DNA from 4 places in the Geobacillus sp. LYN3 genome. Region 3 is predicted to be linked to each of the others. Evidence: riboswitches for the same ligand, from Rfam matches in the RefSeq annotation. Region 3 holds a riboswitch; each other region holds the start of a gene.
What was found. A riboswitch is a leader RNA that binds a small molecule or an ion and turns the genes downstream of it on or off. The one in region 3 is predicted to bind S-adenosylmethionine.
Positions count from the first base shown of each region.

Region 1: it holds a riboswitch for S-adenosylmethionine, as region 3 does, so the genes downstream of both, DCC82_RS09085 (Na+/H+ antiporter NhaC family protein) here and metK (methionine adenosyltransferase) in region 3, are expected to answer to the same signal.
Region 2: it holds a riboswitch for S-adenosylmethionine, as region 3 does, so the genes downstream of both, DCC82_RS08685 (hypothetical protein) here and metK (methionine adenosyltransferase) in region 3, are expected to answer to the same signal.
Region 4: it holds a riboswitch for S-adenosylmethionine, as region 3 does, so the genes downstream of both, DCC82_RS04490 (phosphoadenylyl-sulfate reductase) here and metK (methionine adenosyltransferase) in region 3, are expected to answer to the same signal.

Region 1 covers NZ_QCWL01000001.1:1,741,122-1,744,440, reverse strand. The annotation lists gene DCC82_RS09085 (Na+/H+ antiporter NhaC family protein) at 161-1,486, opposite strand; SAM riboswitch class I at 1,596-1,701, opposite strand; gene DCC82_RS09080 (TetR/AcrR family transcriptional regulator) at 1,888-2,565, opposite strand; gene DCC82_RS09075 (ABC transporter permease subunit) at 2,565-3,319, opposite strand, start outside.
Region 2 covers NZ_QCWL01000001.1:1,654,132-1,661,883, forward strand. The annotation lists gene DCC82_RS08660 (ABC transporter ATP-binding protein) at 1-724, shown strand, start outside; gene DCC82_RS08665 (ABC transporter ATP-binding protein) at 711-1,637, shown strand; gene opp4B (oligopeptide ABC transporter permease) at 1,656-2,624, shown strand; gene DCC82_RS08675 (ABC transporter permease) at 2,641-3,543, shown strand; gene opp4A (oligopeptide ABC transporter substrate-binding protein) at 3,559-5,340, shown strand; SAM riboswitch class I at 5,447-5,554, shown strand; gene DCC82_RS08685 (hypothetical protein) at 5,630-5,962, shown strand; gene DCC82_RS08690 (VOC family protein) at 5,990-6,373, shown strand; gene DCC82_RS08695 (AbrB family transcriptional regulator) at 6,391-7,476, opposite strand; gene DCC82_RS08700 (PaaI family thioesterase) at 7,574-7,752, shown strand, end outside.
Region 3 covers NZ_QCWL01000001.1:2,834,700-2,842,451, reverse strand. The annotation lists gene DCC82_RS14855 (ABC transporter substrate-binding protein) at 1-218, opposite strand, end outside; gene DCC82_RS14850 (alpha/beta hydrolase family protein) at 323-1,111, shown strand; gene DCC82_RS14845 (DUF2584 domain-containing protein) at 1,141-1,383, shown strand; gene pckA (phosphoenolpyruvate carboxykinase (ATP)) at 1,414-3,000, opposite strand; SAM riboswitch class I at 3,186-3,300, shown strand; gene metK (methionine adenosyltransferase) at 3,481-4,692, shown strand; gene asnB (asparagine synthase (glutamine-hydrolyzing)) at 4,893-6,791, shown strand; gene DCC82_RS14825 (C39 family peptidase) at 6,788-7,630, opposite strand; gene DCC82_RS14820 (gamma carbonic anhydrase) at 7,689-7,752, opposite strand, start outside.
Region 4 covers NZ_QCWL01000001.1:871,418-875,520, forward strand. The annotation lists gene DCC82_RS04485 (hypothetical protein) at 30-209, opposite strand; gene DCC82_RS04490 (phosphoadenylyl-sulfate reductase) at 353-1,060, opposite strand; SAM riboswitch class I at 1,187-1,297, opposite strand; gene DCC82_RS04495 (PAS domain-containing sensor histidine kinase) at 1,450-3,195, opposite strand; gene DCC82_RS04500 (DUF1128 domain-containing protein) at 3,394-3,618, opposite strand; gene DCC82_RS04505 (low molecular weight protein-tyrosine-phosphatase) at 3,723-4,103, shown strand, end outside.

The DNA of each region.
Region 1 (3,319 bases), 1.1 Mb from region 3:
TTTACATCTAGATACTAACACACAAGATCATTCATTGATATTGCTTGGTTGTCTTTTTGGATGAACAATTTTTCATCACCTTTCTAAACGACCGTTTGTGTTAATCATATTCTAAGTCACCCCCCTACAAAGAAAGGTCTCCACATCAGAGACCTTTTCATTATACCGCTTTATTCGCTTGTAAGTCTGCCTTTACTTCTTTTTGTGTTTTTAATTTTGGAAAGTCAAACACAATCGCAATCATGCCACAAACTCCAATTAAGAATGGGTAGAACGAATACTGCAAAATACTTAATGGTGAAATGGAAGCAACACCTGCTGCCACAAGCATTTGCGCACCATATGGGATGAGCCCCTGGAAACAGCATGAGAAAATATCCAATATGCTGGCAGATTTACGCGGATCAATGTCATATTGATCAGCAATGTTTTTTGCAAGTGGACCAGCAATTAAAATGGAGATCGTATTGTTTGCTGTTGAAAGATTGGTTAAACTCACTAATCCCGCGATGCCGAATTGTGCCCCTTTTTTTGACTTTACATTTCTTGTTACTAATTGAAGTAAATAATCGATTCCACCGTTATGTTTAATGACTTCCACCATACCGGAAATTAAGATCGCAAGCAATGACAATTCCTGCATTCCGGCGACCCCGTCACCGATGGCTTGAATGAGGCCCATTGCACTGTAGCTTCCATCAAGAAGGCCGATGATTCCTGCTAATAAAATACCGCCTGCTAACACGACTAGTACATTAACGCCCATTAATGCTGTTATTAATACACCAAGGTAAGGTAAAATTTTCATCCAATGAAAAGATTGATTCGTAATTTCCGCTTGCTCTCCAGCAGTAATGGCCCAGAAAAGAACGATGGTGATGATTGCCGCTGGTAAAACAATGAAAAAGTTCACCTTAAACTTTTCTTTCATTCTTGTATTTTGTGTACGAACTGCCGCAATCGTTGTATCAGAGATAAAAGATAGGTTATCTCCAAACATAGCACCGCCAATGACAGCTGCCATAGATAATGCCAAAGAAATATCGGTTTGTTCACTAATTCCGACTCCAATCGGCGCTAACGCTACAATCGTTCCCATGGACGTTCCCATCGAAATGGAGATAAAACATCCAATGACAAATAGACCGGCTATTAATAAATTTTGCGGAACAACGGAAAGAGCTAAATTAACCGTTGATTCAACAGCCCCCATTTTTTTAGTTACTTCCGAAAATGCTCCTGCTAATAAGAAAATGATGACCATTAACATGACATCGGCATTTCCAGCCCCTTTTGTGAACACTTCCACTTTCTTCGTTAAAGACTCTTTCCGATTCATCATCAACGAAATACTTGCCGCAATCAAAATTGCTACAATGACTGGAAATTTATAAAAATCGCCTGTAACCACGCCTGCACCAATGAACAACACTAAAAAGACCACAAACGGAAATAACGCAAATAGATTGCCTTTTCTTAACTCCACTCTTTCCACCTCATTTTATGTTTTTTTGAAGGAGCTTTCCACTTAGAGAAAAGGCCTCTTCTTATCTGAACATAAGAAGAGGCCTTATACGTATCTATATAAGAAACCCTTCTTATCTTTCAAGCACAATGCTTGCTGGATTTGGCACAGCACTCGAAAACGAGTCCGCTGCCGAGACTTCTTCGGGCCAGTCCCTCCGCCTCTCTAGATAAGAAGATGAGCAGTTGTATTTCGTTATATAAAACAAATAAAAGATTACAACATATTCATCTATTGTGCAATACACTTTGATAATGTCTTATTTTTAAATAATTTTAAATAAATCTTAAAATTATATGCGTAACATTAATAATATGCAAAAATCCCGTAGCAAAACGCCACGGGAAAAGAAATCAAAAACTCTATTCTGGTTTATAGATTCCATATTTAATAATCTTAAGATATTCATTCAGTTCCCTTATCAAAGACTCCACACCACTCATGACATCCATTTGCTTATTTTTGTATATAGCCATATACTTATTAGACAGCTGTTCGGCAATCAACATGGTCATGCGGATCGCGGTATCCACGGAAATATCCTCTCTAAGTTTTTCCGTTTGGATCAGATCTTTAATATAGACATGCTTCAGCAAAAAATCTTCCTGATAAGCTTCGTAATGTTTCTTAATAATTTCTTCCATTTCCTTCTTTACTGCCACTGGAGGATTAGTAAAGGCATCCGTAATAAACTGAGTTTCTTGGAGATACTGAACCGTTAGTTTTTGTTTCAACAGGACGATTTCTTTGATCCTTTCAAAGAAATCATCAGATTGGATTTTTTTCATTTCTTCCATTGCTAGTTCCGTCAGAAAGTCCTTCACATAATTCACTAAATAAAGGTATAAGTTTTTCTTGCTCTTAAAATAATGAAAAAGGATTCCCTTGGAAATTCCCGCCCGTCTCGTAATAACATCTGTAGAGGTCTTTTCATAACCATTCTTCACAAATTCCTCGATGGCCACTTTGATGATCAAGTCTTTTTTCTCTTTAGGCTGCTTTTCAAATGCTGAATACAATTTTAACACCTCTAATTTCATTAGACTGCAATATCTTTCTTTTTATATACCATATATGAAGCGAAGATACTAATCAAAATAACCTCAGCCATAATAAAGATATACAAAGGCTCAATCTCGTTATCATTAATAATGGAGGCGGCGTCCACATATTTAAACGGGCTTATATATTTTAGGAACTCTAAGTCTTCCGATATCCCTGCCATCACATTCATAAAGTAGGCAGCTAGGACAATCCCCAGTGAGATCGAAAGGATGTTTCTTGTTTTTTTCATCATCGACGACAACATAAACGCAATTGCACCGAACGTCAAATGAAGCAATATTGTTGCGGCGATCAGCAAACTAAACGTGTCTGTCGGAACATCCGGGTCTTTTGCAAATTGAAATCCAATGATGCTTGCTGCGGCTGAAACTACGTTAAAAATCAAAATATTTACCAAAACGGCCAGAAGTTTTTCTGTTACGATTCGGCTTCTTGTGACAGGCTTTGACAACAAAAATTCAATCGTTTTTTCATTTTCTTCCTTGGCCAGAATATTGGATGCAAGAATTGCCGAGTATATGCTTCCTAAAAGGGTAGTTATCATATAAATTTCTATCCCGTAAAAACCCATTAAATCTCCCATATTTAGCTCATTCATTCCAAACGCTTTTTTAATCGATTCCGGATAGGCCTCAAGCAGTTTGGTCATTTCTTTTTGCTGCTCTGCAAACTGAGGATAAATGCTTAATGTCAACAAAATAAGTCCGCTGAGTACGATGCTCCAAATGA
Region 2 (7,752 bases), 1.2 Mb from region 3:
CCCATTAACGGCATTGAACCCATTGATGACGATAGGACGACAAATTGAAGAGAGCATGGACTATCATACGAAATTATCCTCGGCGGAAAAACGGCAGCGCACGTTAGAACTGTTAAAGCGTGTTGGCATTCCGAATCCGGAAAAAACATATCATCGTTACCCTCATGAACTTTCAGGGGGAATGAGACAGCGGGTTGTGATTGCGATCGCCATTGCTTGCGAACCATCGCTTATCATTGCAGATGAGCCGACAACTGCCTTGGATGTGACGATTCAAGCGCAAATTATGGGACTATTGAAAGAACTGCAGCAACAAATGAAAACCGGCATTATTTTGATTACCCATGATTTAGGGGTAGTTGCGGAAATGGCCGATCGCGTAGCGGTCATGTACGCTGGGGAAATTGTTGAACTGGCAGATGTGGAAACATTATTCCACCATCCGCTTCATCCATATACACGCTCATTATTGCAGTCGATTCCTTCCGCGCAAACCCGCAAGGAAAAACTTCACGTCATTCAAGGAATTGTTCCTTCCTTGCAAAAAATGCCGCGGACAGGCTGTCGATTCAAATCGCGAATTAGCTGGATTGATGAGTCAAAACATGAACCAAATCCAATTTTGCGAGAAGTCGAACCAGGACATTGGGTTCGCTGCACATGTTATCAGCATTTCTACTTTCCACATGATCATATAGGGGACGTGGGCCATGGCATTTCTTAAAGTCAATCATTTAAAAGTGTATTATCCAGTACGCGGAGGATTTTTTCGCCGCATCATCGATTATGTGAAGGCGGTAGACGATGTTAGCTTTGAGCTGAGGCAAGGAGAAACGTATGGGCTTGTCGGAGAGTCAGGATGCGGAAAAACGACGACGGGGCGTGCGATTATCGGGCTCATTAAAGCGACAGCAGGCGAAATTTTATTAGAAGGCACCGATTTAACAAAACTAAGCCGCAGGCAGTTTTACCCGTATCGAAAAGACATTCAAATGATTTTTCAAGACCCGTATTCTTCGCTGAATCCGCGCAAACGTGTGCTTGATATTATCGCCGAACCGATCCGCAATTTTGAAAAGCTATCGCCGCAAGAAGAAAAACGGAAAGTGCAATATTTTATCGAAAGAGTAGGATTGAATCCAGAGTCGATTTATAAATATCCACATGAGTTTTCCGGAGGACAGCGGCAGCGGATTGGCATTGCACGGGCGCTTACGCTCAATCCAAAGCTCATTATTGCCGATGAGCCAGTGTCCGCATTGGATGTATCGGTGCAGGCGCAAGTGTTAAATTTTATGAAAGAGATTCAAAAAGAATTTCAGCTTACCTATTTATTTATTAGCCATGACTTAGGCATTATCCGCCATATGTGTGACCGCATTGGTATTATGTATCGCGGCAGATTTGTCGAAGAAGGAACGAGCGAAGAAATTTTTAATAATCCGCAGCACATTTATACAAAGCGTCTCCTTTCGGCAATTCCAAATGCGGATCCGCGCCAGAGAAAACAGCAGCTTAAGCTTCGCGAAGAAGTCGAAAGGGAATACAAGCAGTCGTACCATCGCTATTTTGATGATGAAGGCAAGGCGTATCCGTTAAAGAAAATCTCCAAGACGCATTTCGTTGCGATTCCGTAAAGAGGGGAAGACGACACGATGCTGAAATTTATATTGCGACGAATCATGATGATGATCCCCCAGCTATTTATTTTAAGTGTTCTCGTATTTTTGCTGGCAAAGGCGATGCCGGGGGATGCATTGACAGGACAATTGGCAGGAAATCCAAAAATGGATGCGCAAACATTAGAGGAAATGAAAGAAAAGCTCGGACTTAATGATCCGATACATATTCAATATGTACGTTGGATTAAAAACTTGCTGCATGGAGATCTTGGCATGTCCTATACTCATCAGCAGCCTGTCAACGATTTGCTAGCTGGGCGAATGTGGAATACGATTTTGTTATCTGCTGCGATTTTGATACTAACGTATATGATCGCGATTCCTTTAGGAATTATTTCGGGAAGATGGACCGACTCTTGGGCGGATAAGTTAATCGTTGGATACAGCTACGTTAGCTTTGCAACACCGTTGTTTATCTTTGCGTTAATTATGTTGTTTATTTTTGGGTTCAAACTAGGATGGTTTCCGACGGGAGGAAGCGTCGATATTCAAGTGGAAAAAGGAACGTTTGACTATTATATAAGCAAGCTGAACCATCTTTTGCTTCCGGCTCTGTCTGGAGCGCTGATCAATACGGTCGGGACGATTCAATATTTGCGCAGTGAAATTATCGATACAAAGCTGAAAGATTTTGTTAAAACCGCGCGCGCAAAAGGAGTGCCGGAATCAAGCATTTATTGGCGCCATATTTTACGAAATTCGTTTTTGCCGATTGCTGCTTTCTTAGGATATGAGATTACAGGATTAATTGGCGGATCGATCTTCCTCGAATCTATTTTTAGTTATCCAGGGATTGGACAATTGTTTTTGCAATCAATTCTGCAGCGGGATTACAGCGTTGTCACCGCGCTCGTGATGATTTCCGGCCTTGCTACCTTAATCGGGACGCTTTTATCCGATATTATCTTAAGCGCTGTTGATCCACGTATTCGCATTGAGTAATAGAATGGGGGACACAATGATGAAAGCGGAACTAGGCGATATCCATGCAAAAAATGAAAAAAGTCCTTCAAGTCTCTCTATTATGTGGCGTGAATTGGTGAAGGATAAGTTAGCTTTTGGTTCTCTCATTCTTCTTTCCTTGATTTTGATCATTGTATATGGAGCTTCATTATTATTAGACCAAGACGAAATTGTCAAAGTGGACTTGCTGGCTATCTACTCCCCGCCGTCCGCAGAGCATTGGCTCGGCACGGATTATGGGGGAAGGGATATTTTCGGGCAGCTTATTATCGGTGCAAGAAATTCATTTACCATTGGTTTGGCAATCACGCTGATCACTGGTTTGATCGGGCTTACGGTTGGCCTTATTGCCGGATATTATGGGGGAGTTATTGATAATATTATCATGCGTATTATCGATTTTATCCTTGTGCTGCCATTTTTAATGATTGTGATCGTATTTGTGGCGATTGTCCCTAAATATAATGTTTTTACGTTTATTCTCATTATGAGTGCCTTTTTATGGACAGGAAAGGCGCGGCTTATTCGAGCGAAAACGCTGGCGGAGAGGGAATTGGACTACGTAAGTGCATCGAAAACGCTCGGTACGCCAGATTGGAAAATTATTATTTTTCAAATTCTACCTAATTTAAGTTCGATCATCATCGTAAACTTAACATTAAACCTCGCCGGGAATATTGGAATTGAATCAGGCTTAAGCTATTTAGGCTTTGGATTGCCGGAAAGCACGCCAAGTCTAGGGACGCTGGTCAGCTATGCGATGAATCCGGATGTTTTGCAAAATAAATGGTGGGTTTGGCTGCCAGCATCATTGCTTATTTTAGTAATGATGTTGTGTATAAATTTTATCGGCCAAGCGTTAAAACGCGCGGCGGATGCAAGACAACGATTAGGATAAAGGGGGAGAAAAACAGTGAGAAAAAAATGGCAGTGGAAGTTTTTTGTAGCGCTCGTTGTCCTTTTATTAGGATTAACGGCGTGCAGCAGCAACTCCACAAACAACAAAGACAGCAAAAATCAAACGGCGCAAAAGGAAGACATCAGCAAATTCCCAATGACCGTCAAAAATGACGGGAAAATCGTAGATGGTGTATTAAAATACGGATTAGTATCCGATACACCATTTGAAGGAACGCTTAGCTATGCGTTTTACAAAGGGCAACCGGATGCAGAAATTTTGCAGTTTTTCGATGAATCACTTTTCCGTACAAACGGAGACTATGAAATTACGAACGATGGCGCGGCGACATACGAACTTTCCGATGATAAAAAAACGATAACGATCAAAATTAAAGATAATGTCAAATGGCATGACGGTGAGCCTGTGAAAGCGGAAGATTTAGAATACGCTTACTTAGTCATCGGCCATAAAGATTATACGGGTGTCCGCTACGGAGATGCGCTCATTCAAGATATTGTCGGCATGGAGGAATACCATAGTGGAAAAGCGGACAAAATCTCCGGAATTAAAGTCATTGATGACAAAACACTAACCATTACATGGAAACATGCCAATCCATCTGTGCTGACAGGCATTTGGGCCTATCCGCTCCCAAAACATTATTTAAAAGATGTTCCGATTAAAGATTTGGCGAAATCGGATAAAATCCGCAAAAACCCAATTGGTTTTGGTCCATTTAAAGTGAAAAAGATCGTTCCAGGCGAATCGGTGGAATTTGTTCGCAACGATGATTATTGGGATGGAAAGCCGAACTTAAAAGGGGTTATTTTAAAAGTTGTCAGCCCGCAAGTCGTATTGCAAGCTCTTAAAAAAGGCGAGATTGACATTGCGGAATTCCCGACAGATCAATATGTCAGCGCAAAAGGGACGAAAAACATTCAATTTGTCGGCAAAATTGATTTAGCTTACAACTACATCGGGTTTAAACTTGGCCACTGGGATGCGAAAAAACAAGAAAATGTCATGGATAATCCAAAATTCCAAAACAAAAAGCTTCGCCAAGCGATGGCATACGCGATTAATAACAAGGAAGTGGCTGACAGACTTTATCACGGGTTGCGCTTCCCAGCGACAACATTAATTCCGCCATCCTTCCCAGGATACCATGATAAAAACGCCAAAGGATATACGTATGATCCAGAAAAGGCGAAAAAATTGCTGGATGAAGCAGGATATAAAGATGTCGATGGCGACGGCTTCCGTGAAGATCCAAACGGCAAGAAGTTTACGATTAACTTCCTGTCAATGAGCGGCGGGGATATTGCCGAACCGCTGGCGAAATTTTACATGCAATGCTGGAAAGATGTCGGCTTGAATGTGCAGCTAGTCGATGGACGTTTGGCAGAGTTCAATTCGTTCTATGACATGGTACAGAATGATGACCCGAAAGTCGATGTGTTCGCCGCGGCGTGGTACACTGGAACCAATGTGGACCCGTATGGATTATATGGACGCGATGTGATGTTTAACTATTCTCGATGGGTGAACGAGAAAAATGATGAATTGTTAGAAAAAGGACATTCCGAGCAAGCATTCGATAAAGAATACCGCAAGAAAATTTACAACGAATGGCAAGCGCTGATGAATGAAGAAGTACCTGTCATCCCGACTCTGTACCGCTCGATTATTTATGCGGTAAACAATCGTGTGAAAAACTTTACCGTCGACCCTAGCTCAAAATTAACATGGAAAGATGTTGGTGTCACTTCCGAAAAACCAGAAGTAGCGCAATAATAAAAAGAGGGGAGAGCGCCTTTGCTCTCCCTTCCTCGTTTGTGAAAATCAAAAAATGATTGTCATCACAATGGCACCATGATAAGATAAAAACAAACTGCATACAGTCTTATCAAGAGTGGACGAGAGATCGGGCTCTATGACTCCACAGCAACCTGCGTATTACGCAAGGTGCTCCAACCCGCAAAGCGTCTTTCGCTTTGGATGATAAGAACGGTTACCCCCTTTCGCATCATTCATGGCGAAAGGGGTTTTTATGTATGTGCAAAGAAGGTGGTGGGAATGTCGATTGCGCGAAAATGATTTGATTCGCAGCTATATGGCGGCGCACTTAACGGTAGCATCGTTTGCTTCCCATGTCGCCCGTTGTGTCCAAAAACAGCTTTTGCAATTTGACCGACAGGCAGCGATTCATTTTGATAGCAGCCAAAATGTTTTCCATCTATACGGATATACGCAAGGGAAGATGTTTTCGCTTCTTCTGACATTTGCGGAAGTGGAAGAATGGAAAGCTGCTGGCCCTTATGCGCTTGACCGCTGCATTTTCTGTGAATTAGAGGAAAAAGGAATTTCGATCGTACATATGACTCCATATTTGCGGTCGGTATTTTCACAATCTTGAAAATAATGAAAAAAGGGGAGAAACATAATGGCAGTAAAAAAATTTGAACACGTCGGCATTCAAGTAAAAGACATCGAAACATCGAAAAAGTTTTATCAAGAGGTAGTCGGATTGGAACTACTTAGCGAGATGACGCATACGAACGGTACAATGAAATTGGCGTTTTTAGGATTGGATGGCTCAGTCATTGTCGAATTGATCGAAGGGTATAATCCGAATTTGCCGACGGAAGGAAAAGTGCATCACGTCGCCTTTACCGTTGAAGGAATTGAACAAGAAAAAGAACGGATTCAATCGCTCGGCGTTCCGCTTGTATGGGAAGAGATTACGACGCTGCCAAACGGGGCGAAATATTTATTCTTCCTTGGACCGGATGGTGAATGGATCGAATTTTATGAACCGGCTAAGTAAAACGAAACCGCTCTGTTTTAGTTTCGAACAGAGCGGTTTTTCCATGGCGTTTCGGTGATATATGGGAATTTTCGAAACACCCATTTCAACACGTTCGGCACGACGATAATGACAAGAAGAAGACGTACAAATTGCAAGGAGCTGACAATCGCTGGATCTCCTCCGACCGTTTGCGCCGTTAATACCATTTCCACAAGTCCTCCTGGCGCAAGACTCAACAGCGCGGTCGACAGCGGAAGATCGGTTAATTCCGCAAATACGTAGCCGAATCCGAACGATAGAGCAATTAATACTAACGCAAGCAAGAAATATACCCAGCTAAATTTTCCGCCAAGCTTAATATCTTCTAAGGTAATGCGTTCTCCCATGTTTATTCCGACACTAATTTGCGCCAAAATAATCAACCATACAGGCAGTGGCGGTAAGTTCACCCCGGCCACATGCATCACTGCCGTTACGGCAAGCGGTCCAACGACGTATGCTGCCGGAATGATGTTTCGTAAAAGAAGCGCACCGAAAATACTTAACAAAAACCAAGTGTAATGACCATCGAAAGAAGAAGCTGCCGCCTGAGCGGTTGTGCTCCCTGACGACGCATCTCCGCTCAACCAATGGACAACGACCGTTGGCACAAGAAAAACGACCGTTAATAAACGAATCGTTTGGAAAATGGTTACTAAAGCAGTATTCGCGTTCAACGACTCACTTGCGGCAACCATTTCCGACAGCCCGCCAGGAACAGATGCAAACACACTTGTCACTTTATCAATATGTGTCCATTTCGTCACCGCGATGCTGTTTATAATGTTAATAACAATTAGCAATACGGTGGCAACGAGAAACGGAACAATATATGGCGCAATCGTTAATAGCGTTTCTTTTGTAAACGACAGTCCAAAATAAGTGCCAAACACAATCAATCCACTATTCGACAACGCTTTCGGCGCCGCTACTGGGCGCTTGATGACCGTTTTCCAAACAAGCATTCCAGTAATGGCTCCGAGCATCCATGGAATTGGGGAATGGAGACGATAAAACAGCAAACCGGTCAGTCCTGCGACGATATATGTTTCTAACACTTTCATTGCTGTAGTCCTTTCCATTCTCTGTAAACCTATCACTATTGTAAAGAAAAATAAACGAAAAAGGAAGTAATGTGCTCATTGTGATATACTGAAAAGGAAAGGGGAGGGAGAAATGATGGAAGAACAAGTAAAACATGCCATTCAAGATGAATATCCAGAGGAATTTGCCTGGTGCTACGGATGCGGGCGGCTGAATGAGCACGGCCACCATTTCCGCACCGGATGGCAAGGGGAGAAAACGGTCACGATTTATACGCCACGTCCCGAGCATATCGCTATTCCTGGTTTTGTTTA
Region 3 (7,752 bases):
GTTTTATCGCCGCCCCATGTTGTGGTGAGTTCGACCTTTAATCCTTCGTTTTTAAAAAATCCTTTCGATAGGGCAACATATTGCGGGGCATAGAAAATCGAACGAGTTACTTCCGCAACACGTACTGTCTTTATTTCTTCCTTCGTTTGCTTGTTGCAAGCAGCTAGCGGAATAATAAGAAGGAAGAGAAAAAGCGATATCATAGCAATCTTTTTCATGCAGGGAACCTCCTTGGAAAGGTGAAATGAAACTTACTTCACCTTATCGTATGCGCAAGACAAAAATGTGTGAATGCCTAATGGAAAGGAAGAAATATATGGAGATGGACGGATATATCGTGGATCAATATAGATTTCCTTCCCCCAACCCGCATGTGGATGTATTTCTCGTCACGTATTTATGTCAAGGGCTGAAAATTAAAGGTTTTTTGGCCCAGCCGAAAACACCTGGAATATACGATGGTTTTTTATACTTGCGCGGCGGAATTAAAAACGTTGGGCAAGTGCGCCTATCTCGCATTACACAGTTTGCTTCGTACGGATTTGTTGTCATGGCGCCATTTTATCGAGGAAATCAAGGGGGAGAAGGAAATGAAGATTTTGTGGGGGAAGATCGGTATGACGCCCTCGCAAGTTTCCGCCTTTTGCAGCAGCATCCCTGGGTGAATACAAAACGCATTCACGTATTTGGCTTTTCTCGCGGCGGAGCGATGGCGCTTCATACAGCGATTTTGGAGCCTGCGGTTTGTTCCGTCGTCGTCTGGGGCGGAGTATCTGATATTGCATTGACATATTGGGAGCGAGAAGATTTGCGGAGAATGATGAAACGGGTAATAGGCGGAACGCCAACGAAATATCCAGAGCGCTACCGGTGGCGAACCCCATTGTATGAGATCGAAAAGATTCAAGCCCCTGTGTTAATCATTCATGGAGAGAAAGATCGAAACGTTTCGATTGAACACGCGTATCGCCTTGAAAAAAGACTAAAAGAGGCAAATAAACAAGTGACGGCATGGTATTTTCCAAACTTTACTCATTACTTTCCACCGAAAGATAACCGCGAAACAGTTCGTCGGTTAACGGAATGGATGAAACGACAACCAAATGTATGATACGATAAAAAGAAAAGGGGTGTGTTTCAATGGGCATGCCGCTGGAATTTCAAACACTCATTGTGACAAAAGGCAAGGAAAAGCGAGTGAAAGACAATCTATTTATTCTAGAAAAGGAAGGGTATCGTATTTATCCGATCGATATTCCGCTTGAAGTGAGAAGAACGTTGCAAAGCGAAGCGAGCGGCCAAGCAGTGGTAAAAAAGCTGGAACTTGCCAACAATCAGACGATTGTAACGTATGAGCTGATTTCGTTGCATTCGATAAACTAAAAAAGGAGGGAATGATTCCCTCCTTGGAAGTTATACGATTGGACCGCCCAGCGCTTCGATTTCCGGAGCGATATGTTTAAACTTTTGAAAGTTTTCCCGGAATTTTGCGGCAAGTTCTTTTGCTTTTTGTTCATATGCTTGCTTATCGGCCCATGTATTTTTTGGCTGCAGCACTTCATCTGGTACACCAGGAATATGAATCGGAATTTCTAAACCGAAAATAGGGTCCTTCACTGTTTCGACATTGTCGAGTTCTCCTTCGACAGCTGCTTGCACCATTGCACGGGTATAGGCAAGCTTTATGCGGCTGCCGACTCCGTATTCTCCACCTGTCCATCCTGTGTTAACGAGGAACACTCGCACGTTATGTTCAACGATTTTTTTACCGAGCATTTCCGCATATTGCACAGCTGGAAGCGGTAAAAACGGAGCTCCAAAGCAAGTAGAGAATGTCGCTTGCGGAGAAGTGATGCCGCGTTCTGTACCCGCCAGCTTGCTCGTATAGCCGCTTAAGAAATGATACATCGCTTGTTCGCGCGTTAGCTTGCTAATCGGCGGCAATACTCCGAATGCGTCTGCCGTTAAGAAAATAATCGTCGACGGATGACCAGCGATGCTCGGATCAACGATATTGCTAATCGCTTGAATAGGGTAAGCAGCGCGGGTATTTTCCGTTAACGTAGCGTCATCATAATTAGGCAGTCTTGTATGCTCATCGATAATAACGTTTTCGAGCACCGCACCGAATCGGATCGCATCAAAAATTTGCGGTTCTTTTTCCCGTGATAAATTGATGCATTTTGCATAGCAACCGCCTTCGATATTAAAGATGCCGCGGTTGGACCAGCCGTGTTCGTCATCACCAATAAGACGGCGGTTTGGATCGGCGGAAAGCGTCGTTTTTCCCGTGCCGGATAGACCAAAGAATAATGCGACATCCCCTTCTTTACCGACGTTTGCCGAACAATGCATCGATAAAATTCCTTGTTCTGGGAGCAGATAATTCATCACAGTGAAAATCGATTTTTTCATTTCGCCAGCATATTCTGTGCCACCGATTAGCACGATCCGCCGTTCAAAAGAAATAATGATAAATGTTTCCGATCTTGTTCCATCAACAGCAGGATCTGCTTTAAAGTTTGGTGCGCAAATAACGGTGAATTCCGCTTTGTGTGTTTGCAGTTCTTCCGCTGTTGGGCGAATAAATAGTTGATGTGCAAATAAATTTTGCCACGCAAATTCATTAATGACTTGAATAGGTAAGCGGTATTTGGGATCAGCGCCGGCAAATCCTTTAAAAACAAATATTTCATCTTTTTTCATTAAATAGTCAATTACCTTATTGTATAAGTTTTCGAAAACTTCTTCAGAAATCGGCTGGTTCGTCGTCCCCCAATCGATTTTTGATTTCGTCGAAGCTTCTTCTACAATGTATTTATCTTTTGGAGAGCGACCTGTATATTTTCCTGTCGTTACCGCAACTGCTCCGGTAGCTGTCAACCGACCTTCATTTCGTTGCAACACTTTTTCTACAAGCTGTGCTACCGATAAATTATGAAACACATTTGGCTGTTGTAATAATGTGGTAAGTTTACTTGTCATATTAGCGACTCCCATGTACAAAACCTTCCTTTTTATTGAAATGGTCTCCTTCAAATAGTATAACACATTTTTATTATTAGTCCATACTATTTGTGACAATTTCTTTTCTTTTATTTTTCTCATTTTTGTTCATAAAAAAATTGTCTAATTTTGTTGACTTTCTTTATTTAATTACGATATGATAACTCATTGAACGGATACTCTTATCCCGAGCCGGTGGAGGGACAGGCCCGATGAAACCCAGCAACCGTCACAACTGGAAATGTGTGAAATGGTGCTAACCTGTGGCAAGGCAACGTCCTTGAGCGATAAGAGTGAAAGGAGCAATATGATTGCAATGACCTTTCCTCAAAATTACAGGAAAGGTTTTTTTATATGTCTATGTGTCAAGATATATAAAAGCTATAATAAAAGGGAATGAGTACCGTATCATCTGCAGTTTGCAGGAATACAATATTTAGACGTTCGATTATGAAAAGAGGAGGAAACTGACGAATGTCAAAAAAAAGACGTTTATTTACTTCGGAATCTGTAACGGAAGGTCATCCTGACAAAATTTGTGACCAAATTTCCGATGCCATTTTAGATGCCATTTTGGAGAAGGATCCGAATGCTCGCGTCGCATGCGAAACGAGCGTTACAACAGGGCTTGTGCTCGTAAGTGGAGAAATTACGACATCAACATATGTAGATATCCCGAAAATCGTCCGCGATACGGTTCGCGAAATTGGCTATACTCGTGCGAAATATGGTTTTGATGCCGATACTTGTGCTGTATTGACATCGATTGACGAACAGTCTCCAGATATCGCAATGGGAGTCGATAAGGCGTTAGAAGCCCGCGAAGGTCAGATGACTGACGAGGAAATTGAAGCGATCGGTGCTGGAGACCAAGGGTTAATGTTTGGATTTGCTTGCAATGAAACGAAAGAATTAATGCCGCTTCCGATTTCGTTAGCGCATCGTTTGGCACGCCGTTTGTCAGAAGTGCGGAAAGAAGCCATTTTGCCATATTTGCGTCCAGATGGCAAAACACAAGTAACAGTAGAATACGATGAAAATGGAAAACCAGTGCGTATCGATACGATCGTTGTATCAGCGCAACATCATCCGGAAATTACACAAGAACAAATTGAGCGCGATATTAAAGAACATGTCATTAAGCCGATTGTACCAGCAGAACTGATCGATGAAAACACAAAATATTTTATTAACCCGACAGGCCGTTTCGTCATCGGCGGACCTCAAGGCGATGCTGGCTTAACAGGACGGAAAATTATCGTTGACACATATGGCGGTTATGCTCGCCATGGCGGCGGTGCGTTTTCTGGTAAAGATCCGACAAAAGTAGACCGCTCCGCAGCCTATGCAGCGCGTTATGTAGCGAAAAACATTGTTGCTTCAGGACTTGCGGATAAATGTGAAGTGCAGTTGGCATATGCGATCGGTGTTGCAAGACCAGTTTCCATTTCCATTGATACATTCGGGACCGGAAAAGTATCCGAAGATATTTTAATTGAAGTGGTGCGCAACAATTTTGATCTTCGTCCTGCTGGCATTATTAAAATGTTAGATTTGCGCCGCCCAATTTATAAACAAACAGCGGCCTATGGCCATTTCGGACGCACGGACATCGATCTTCCATGGGAGCGCACTGATAAAGCGGAAACATTGAAAGAGCAAGCTCTTGCGTTAGCAAAGCAATAACAAACAGAAAAGGGAGTTACGTTATGTAGCTCTCTTTTTTGGCAAAATCAAGGGCAAACGCAACGAAAAAGCATCTGCTTCGACTGCTCTGCAGAAAAGATTGGCAACAATTTGTTTCAAAAGAGTAAACGAAATGTTATATTCCTATTATGTATGGTATAACCAATAGGGTAAATATAAGAGGACAGGTGAAACAAAACATGTGTGGGTTTATCGGATGCGTTCATGATGAGCCGAAAATGCCAGACGAACAATGGCAGAAAACGTTCGAAGAGATGAATGATATGATTACACATCGTGGTCCGGACGATCATGGATACTATTTTGATGAATATGTCCATTTCGGGTTCCGCCGCTTAAGCATCATTGATTTAGAAGCAGGTCATCAGCCGCTTTCTTACGAAAATGAGCGGTATTGGATTATTTTTAATGGCGAAATTTACAATTACCTTGAGCTGCGGGATGAATTAGTGGAAAAAGGATATGAATTTGCAACCAACTCGGATACGGAAGTCATTATCGCTCTTTACAGCGCTGAAAAAGAAAAAGCGGTAGAAAAGCTTCGCGGCATGTTTGCGTTTGTCATTTGGGATAAAGAAGAAAAAACGATTTTTGCCGCGCGCGACCCATTCGGCATTAAGCCGTTTTTCTACTTAGAAGAAGCGGGTCGTACGTTTTTTGCATCGGAAAAGAAAAGCATTTTGCATGCGATGGAAAACGACGTTCTTGATTATAATGCACTGCAGCACTATTTAACATTCCAATATGTGCCTGAGCCAATGACCATGTCCGCTGGGATTAAAAAATTGGAGCCGGGCCACTATATCAAAAAGAAAGTCGGTGAAAAATTAACGGTACACCGCTATTGGAAAGCGCGGTTCCAGCCTGTATGGAAATCGGAAGACGAATTTGTGAAAGAAATTCGCGATGTTTTATTCGATTCTGTACGCGTACATATGCGCAGTGATGTGCCGGTTGGTTCATTTTTATCGGGCGGAATCGATTCTTCGCTGATTGCTTCGATTGCGAAGCAGTTTCATCCGAACATCAAAACTTTTTCGGTCGGTTTTGAACGGGAAGGATTTAGCGAAATTGATGTTGCGAAAGAAACGGCAGAAAAATTAGGTGTCGAAAACATTAGCTACGTCATTTCACCAGAAGAGTACATGGAAGAATTGCCGAAAATTATGTGGCATATGGATGATCCGCTTGCCGATCCAGCAGCTGTTCCGCTTTATTTCGTCGCCCGTGAAGCGAGAAAGCATGTAACGGTTGTTCTTTCTGGAGAGGGAGCAGATGAGTTATTTGGAGGGTACAATATTTATTGCGAACCACAGTCATTAAAAGTGTTTGAACGGATCCCTAACCCGGTAAAATCCGCATTGCGCGTCATTGCTCATATGCTTCCAGAAGGTGTCAAAGGAAAAAGCTTTATCGAACGCGGATTAACTCCGATGGAAGAACGTTACATTGGAAATGCGAAAATGTATAGTGAAGAAGAAAAGCAAGGTTTGTTGAAATCTTACAAACATGGGTTGGAATATACGAAGATTACTCGTCCGTTTTATGAAGAGACAACCCATTATCCACCGATGAATCGGATGCAATATATTGATATTCACACATGGTTGCGCGGAGATATTTTGTTAAAGGCCGACAAAATGACGATGGCCCATTCGTTGGAATTGCGCGTCCCATTTTTAGACAAGGCCGTCTTTGAAGTGGCGGCAAAAATTCCGCCGGAAATGAAAACGGCTAATAATACGACGAAATACATTTTGCGCAAAGCGGCAGAAGGCATTGTTCCCGATCATGTTCTTCACCGCAAAAAGCTTGGCTTCCCAGTGCCGATTCGCCATTGGCTTAAAAATGAAATGCATGATTGGGCAATAACAATCATCAAGGAAAGTGAAACCGATCATTTATTCCATAAAGATGTGTTATATCGCTTGTTAGAAGAGCATTGTGCCAATAAAGCGGATCATAGCCGCAAAATTTGGACGGTGCTAGTATTTATGATTTGGCATCAAGTATATATTGAAAGAAAGTACGATTTTTCCCATCTATATAAAAAAGACAGACAACCCCTATCCATCTAATCAGGTTGATAGGTGATTGCCTGTCTTCCCATTTGCGCCCAGGCGTCTACAAAATCGGTCTTGGGTGCTTTTTTATTTTTTTCGCCTGTAAGAGGATCATTGAAATAAATATAATCTTGGTCGTATCCCGTAATAACGACGGAATGTTCGTAATACGTAATTTTAATGGGCCCTCTTGGCGTTTCCCATTCACGGAAGGCGGATTCAGGAAGTTTTTTATACGTGCTGTTGGTAATAATCCAAATCGGTACTCCTTTCGAAAGATATTGCTGCAACACGGAAAAGTCGCTTCCTGTTAAGTCAATGATTCTATCGGGCAGATACATTTCAGCAAGCTGTTTAATCGGCTTATGGTACACACCTAAGCCTGGCGTGGTAAGCGAGTACATATCCCCGACAAAACCATCATTTGGATGGCCAAAATACACTTTGCCATTTTTTCGCTGAAACGGAGTAGGATCTTTTTTTATTTGTTTAGCAAGCGTCAGTTTGTCGGTTTGTACGCCGGCATCCTCAAGAAGCATCGCCAGGCTCGTGACTTCACAACCGCGAGGCAACTCGGGAAGTTGGCGAATGGCTGGCACATCAAGCAGCACAGAAGGTTTGATTTTCTTCTCAGCAGCGGAAGAAATCACATTCTCTATCAGTGCTTCTTCTTTTGTTAAATAAGATTGTGTTAAACGCGCGATCGTTGTTTCTATTTTTTGGTTGAACAACAGTGCCGCGAGAAGACAAAACATCAAAAGAGAAACAAGTGCTGATTTCGATAATGCTTTCGTTAGGAAAAATATAATCAACAATGCGACAGCAATGATGAAAAGAAGCAAGACGATAGGCATAATGCTACTCCTTAATTGATCGGAATGACTTTAAATTACTGAAAATAAGGAACGATGATCACGGTTTTAGCTGCAACGCCTTATAGTATTGCCCTTTTTCCACATATTCGCGGCGAATTCGC
Region 4 (4,103 bases), 2.0 Mb from region 3:
TTTTTTTGATCAAGTCCCCGGAAAAGCTCCTAACGGGAATGCTCTTTTGTTAAAAATCCGGTAAGCGGGCTGTAAGCGCCTGTTCCGATCAATTCTAAATCACTTAATTCGGCATTTGTCAGCTCAATTTCTTTTGTCAGTGTATCCAATGGATAGCTAGGATTCCATCGATCGATTAATGTGCCTCCGTGTGGAATGCTTAAACTCATTGTTCATAACCTCCTAGAATCAATATTTCATATAGGAAAACTATGATTTATTGCGAAACGTCACCGCTGTTTTTGTATAATGATCGTTTTTCTTCGGCTATTGTTTTTTCAAGCTAATAATGCCAAAGGTGACAAGCCAAACCTTATGAGATGTGAAGGCCGCATTCTGTTTTTCCGTGGCCGACCCATCTGCCGGAACGTAAATCATTTGGATCGAGTGCGGGGGACGTACAAGGTTCACAGCCAATGCTTGGATAGCCGCGATCGTGAAGGACATTGTACGGAAGACGACGTTTGTATACATAATTCCATACATCTTTCCATGTCCAATGAATAAGAGGGCATATTTTTATGGATTTAAATTTGTCATCTTTATTTATATATTCTACATGGCTTCGTGTTGGCGATTGTTCGCGGCGCAGTCCAGAAATCCAAGCGGTTATTCCTGTTAATGCTTCGCGAAGCGGAATGACTTTTCGCAGTTCACAACATTTATTTGGGTTGTGTTTCCATAATTCATCTCCCAACTGTTGCGCTTGTTCTTCTAGCGATAAACTTGGTTTTTTCATGACGATGCGGAGAGAAGGATATTTTTCTTTTACTTTTTCGATTGTTTTGTACGTTTCGCGAAAATGGAGCCCGGTATCGAGAAATACGATTTCCGCATCTGGCTTTACTTGCGAAATCAAATCGATTAACACGATTCCTTCAACGCCGAAGCTACAGGCGTACACAATATCGTCCTTATATTGGCGGAATGCCCAAGTGAGGACATCAAGCGCCCCTTTTGTTTCATTATCGTGAGGGAATGAAGGTTTTTCTTCGGCTTCCCATGTTTGATAAGTGAGCATCTTTCTCCCTCCTTAAAAATCAAAGAAAATAAAGTGGATTAGTCGGTTATATAGGAATAGAAAGAGAATGAACGCTTATAAAAAACGCTCTCCCATTTTGGAAAGAGCGAAGAGGCCGCATATTTCACCTTATCTTCCAAAATGGCACCCATTTTGCTGGAATTAGCACCTTACTTTTTCATGAAGCAGGTTGCCGGAGTTCATCGGGCCAGTTCCTTCCCTCACTCTCGATAAGTTTGATGTAATTGATTAAAATTTTAACATAATTCACACAAAAGTCAATCCTAGTTTTTCGATAGGAATTAATTTTTTGCTGATATAACACAGTAGAGGAATAAAGAAATCAGGAAAGAAAAGGGCGGTTTGTTGTCCGACCTTTTCCATGCATGTCAACCGGATAATAGGGAATTATGCAAAACAGAGGATGCAGAAACGCGGATCGGCAATGTTACTTCGACGGTTGTTCCTTTATTCTCTTCACTCATAATCGACATCGTTCCACCGTGGTCTTCGATAATTTTTTTACTGATCATTATTCCGAGGCCAGTACCTTTTTCTTTTGTTGTAAAGAACGGTTTTCCTATTTTTTCTAGCTGTTCTTTTGGAATTCCGCAGCCTTCGTCGATAAAGCGGATAAGAACGGAATATTCATCCTTTTTTTGTGCCTCAATAAAAATATGTCCACCGCTTTTCATCGCTTCCATTGCATTTTTTAAGAAATTAATAAATACTTGCTTTAATCCGTTTTCGTCACATTCAATGTGAGGAAGAGATGGATCAATTTTTGTAATAATTTGGATGTTATGCAAAATACCTTGTGTTTCTAATAAAGTGGTGACATGTTGAAGCAAAACACCAATATCACTTTTTGTAAATTTGGTTGCTTGTGGTTTTGCCAACACTAATAGTTCGCCTAAAATAAGTTCAATGCGCTGAATTTCTGATTCAATAATGTGAAGGTAAGGTTTTTTCACGTCAAGTTCGAATTGCAATAGTTGTATAAATCCTTTTATGGCTGTAAGCGGATTGCGAATTTCATGGGCGATCCCAGCCGCTAGCTGGCCGGCAACTGAGAGCTTTTCCGATGTTCGAATGAATTCTTCTGTTTTTTTCAGTTCGGTAATATCGGTGAATGTCAATACCGCATCAACGACGGCTCCATTTTCCAAAACAGGCGTTACCGTATAGGAAACGGGGAAATGGGTACCATCTTTTTTCCAAAAAATATCTTCACTAATATGATATGTTTTCCCATCTTGAATGGCGAGATCAATTGGGCATTCATCAATAGAGTAAGGAGTTCCATCTTTTTTCGTATGGTGAATGATATCATGCGATGCTTTTCCAATGGCTTCTTCCGCTTTATATCCCGTCATTCGTTCTGCAGCTGGATTCCAGAAAACGATATTTCCATGTTTATCAATCCCACAAACTCCTTCAGCAATAGAATTTAATATGAGTGTATGTTTATGATATAAGTTTTCCAGCTCTTTTCGGTAGCGATTGAGTTCCGTCATATTTTGGCCAATCACATAAATTCCTTTCAAGCGATTTCCATGAATTATTGGAATGGTTTTAAAATGCATGTCAATAATTTTTCCATTTTTATGCTTTACTTGTAAATCATATTCACAACTTTCTCCTTTTAATGTTCGTTCAAATTTTTTTTTTGCTTTTTCAATTTGGTCTGGGGCGATAAACTGAGTAAAATGTTTGCCAATATATTCGCGTGGTTTGTATCCAAGCATTTTTCTTACTTCAGGGTTGCCGGATATAAGTAGCCCATTTATGTCTAGCAGAAGAATCACATCAGGGTATTCGAAAAAAAGACATTTATGACATTGTTTATTTTCTTTTAATAAGCGGCTAATGATAAATGCGGACGCTGCCAAACAAAAGGCGCTGAGCACAGCAACGATGGAGCTGAACAAAAATCGAGTGAAAGAATCCGCCATATGGGGAAAATGTATTGACCAAACCACAAGGCTGATGATGCATATGATTGCTGCTGCAGAGAGCATGTAAATAGGAAATGTGTGGGCGAATAGTATTTTCAATAATATGTAAGAAACGATTACGGTAATGAAGAATAATAGAATGATAAATAACACGTAATGAATACCGCCAGAGATCATTTTTATTCTCCTCTCCCGCCTTAAAACATTAGAACTTAGACATAATTATACGAAAATAAAGATAATTTGAGTAGAACCAATAAAAAACGCTGCCCAAAGCGAAAAGGACAGCGATAGATGTTTCCGCCTTACATGGATACGTAAGTATGGCATTGTACATAATGAATCATTGAAAAGCGACGTTTCCTTCAGCATTTTTTACTTTTTGCGTAAGTTTCCTAACTCCTCGGCGATGGCCTGCATCTCGCTTGGGCTAAACGTATTTTTTCTCATCACCATTTCATAAATGTCTTTTAGCTCATCATACCATTCCTCGGAGAAGTGGGAAGGTTTAATCGCATCAAAATTTAATACTTTTAGCTTTTCTTTTATTTTTTCTACCATGTACGCTACGTTTTCTGCCGACTTTTTGGATAAATCCATTTTTTTGCTCCTTCCTTGTAAAGGTTACATGTATTTTAACATACAAGGGAATACATTGCGCTAATATTTTTGTATATAATGGGGTCGAAAGGAGATGTGAAACAATGGTAAAAGTATTATTTGTTTGCTTAGGGAATATTTGTCGCTCGCCGATGGCGGAAGCGATTTTTCGACATTTAGTAAAAGAGAGAGGATTGGAAGGAAAAATCATCGTTGATTCAGCGGGAACAGGGAATTGGCATGTCGGAGAACCGCCGCATGAAGGTACACAGACGATATTAAAGAAAAATAAGATCGATTTTTCAGGAATTTGCGCTCGGCAAATTTGTAAAGAGGATTTGCAGGAGTTTGATTATATTATTGCCATGGATGCGGAAAATGTTGGGAATCTGCGACGATTAGCCGGATACAATAAAACAGGATTTATCGGCCGGCTTCTTGATTTTGTTCCAAATAGCGAAATTGCTGATGTGCCAGATCCGTAT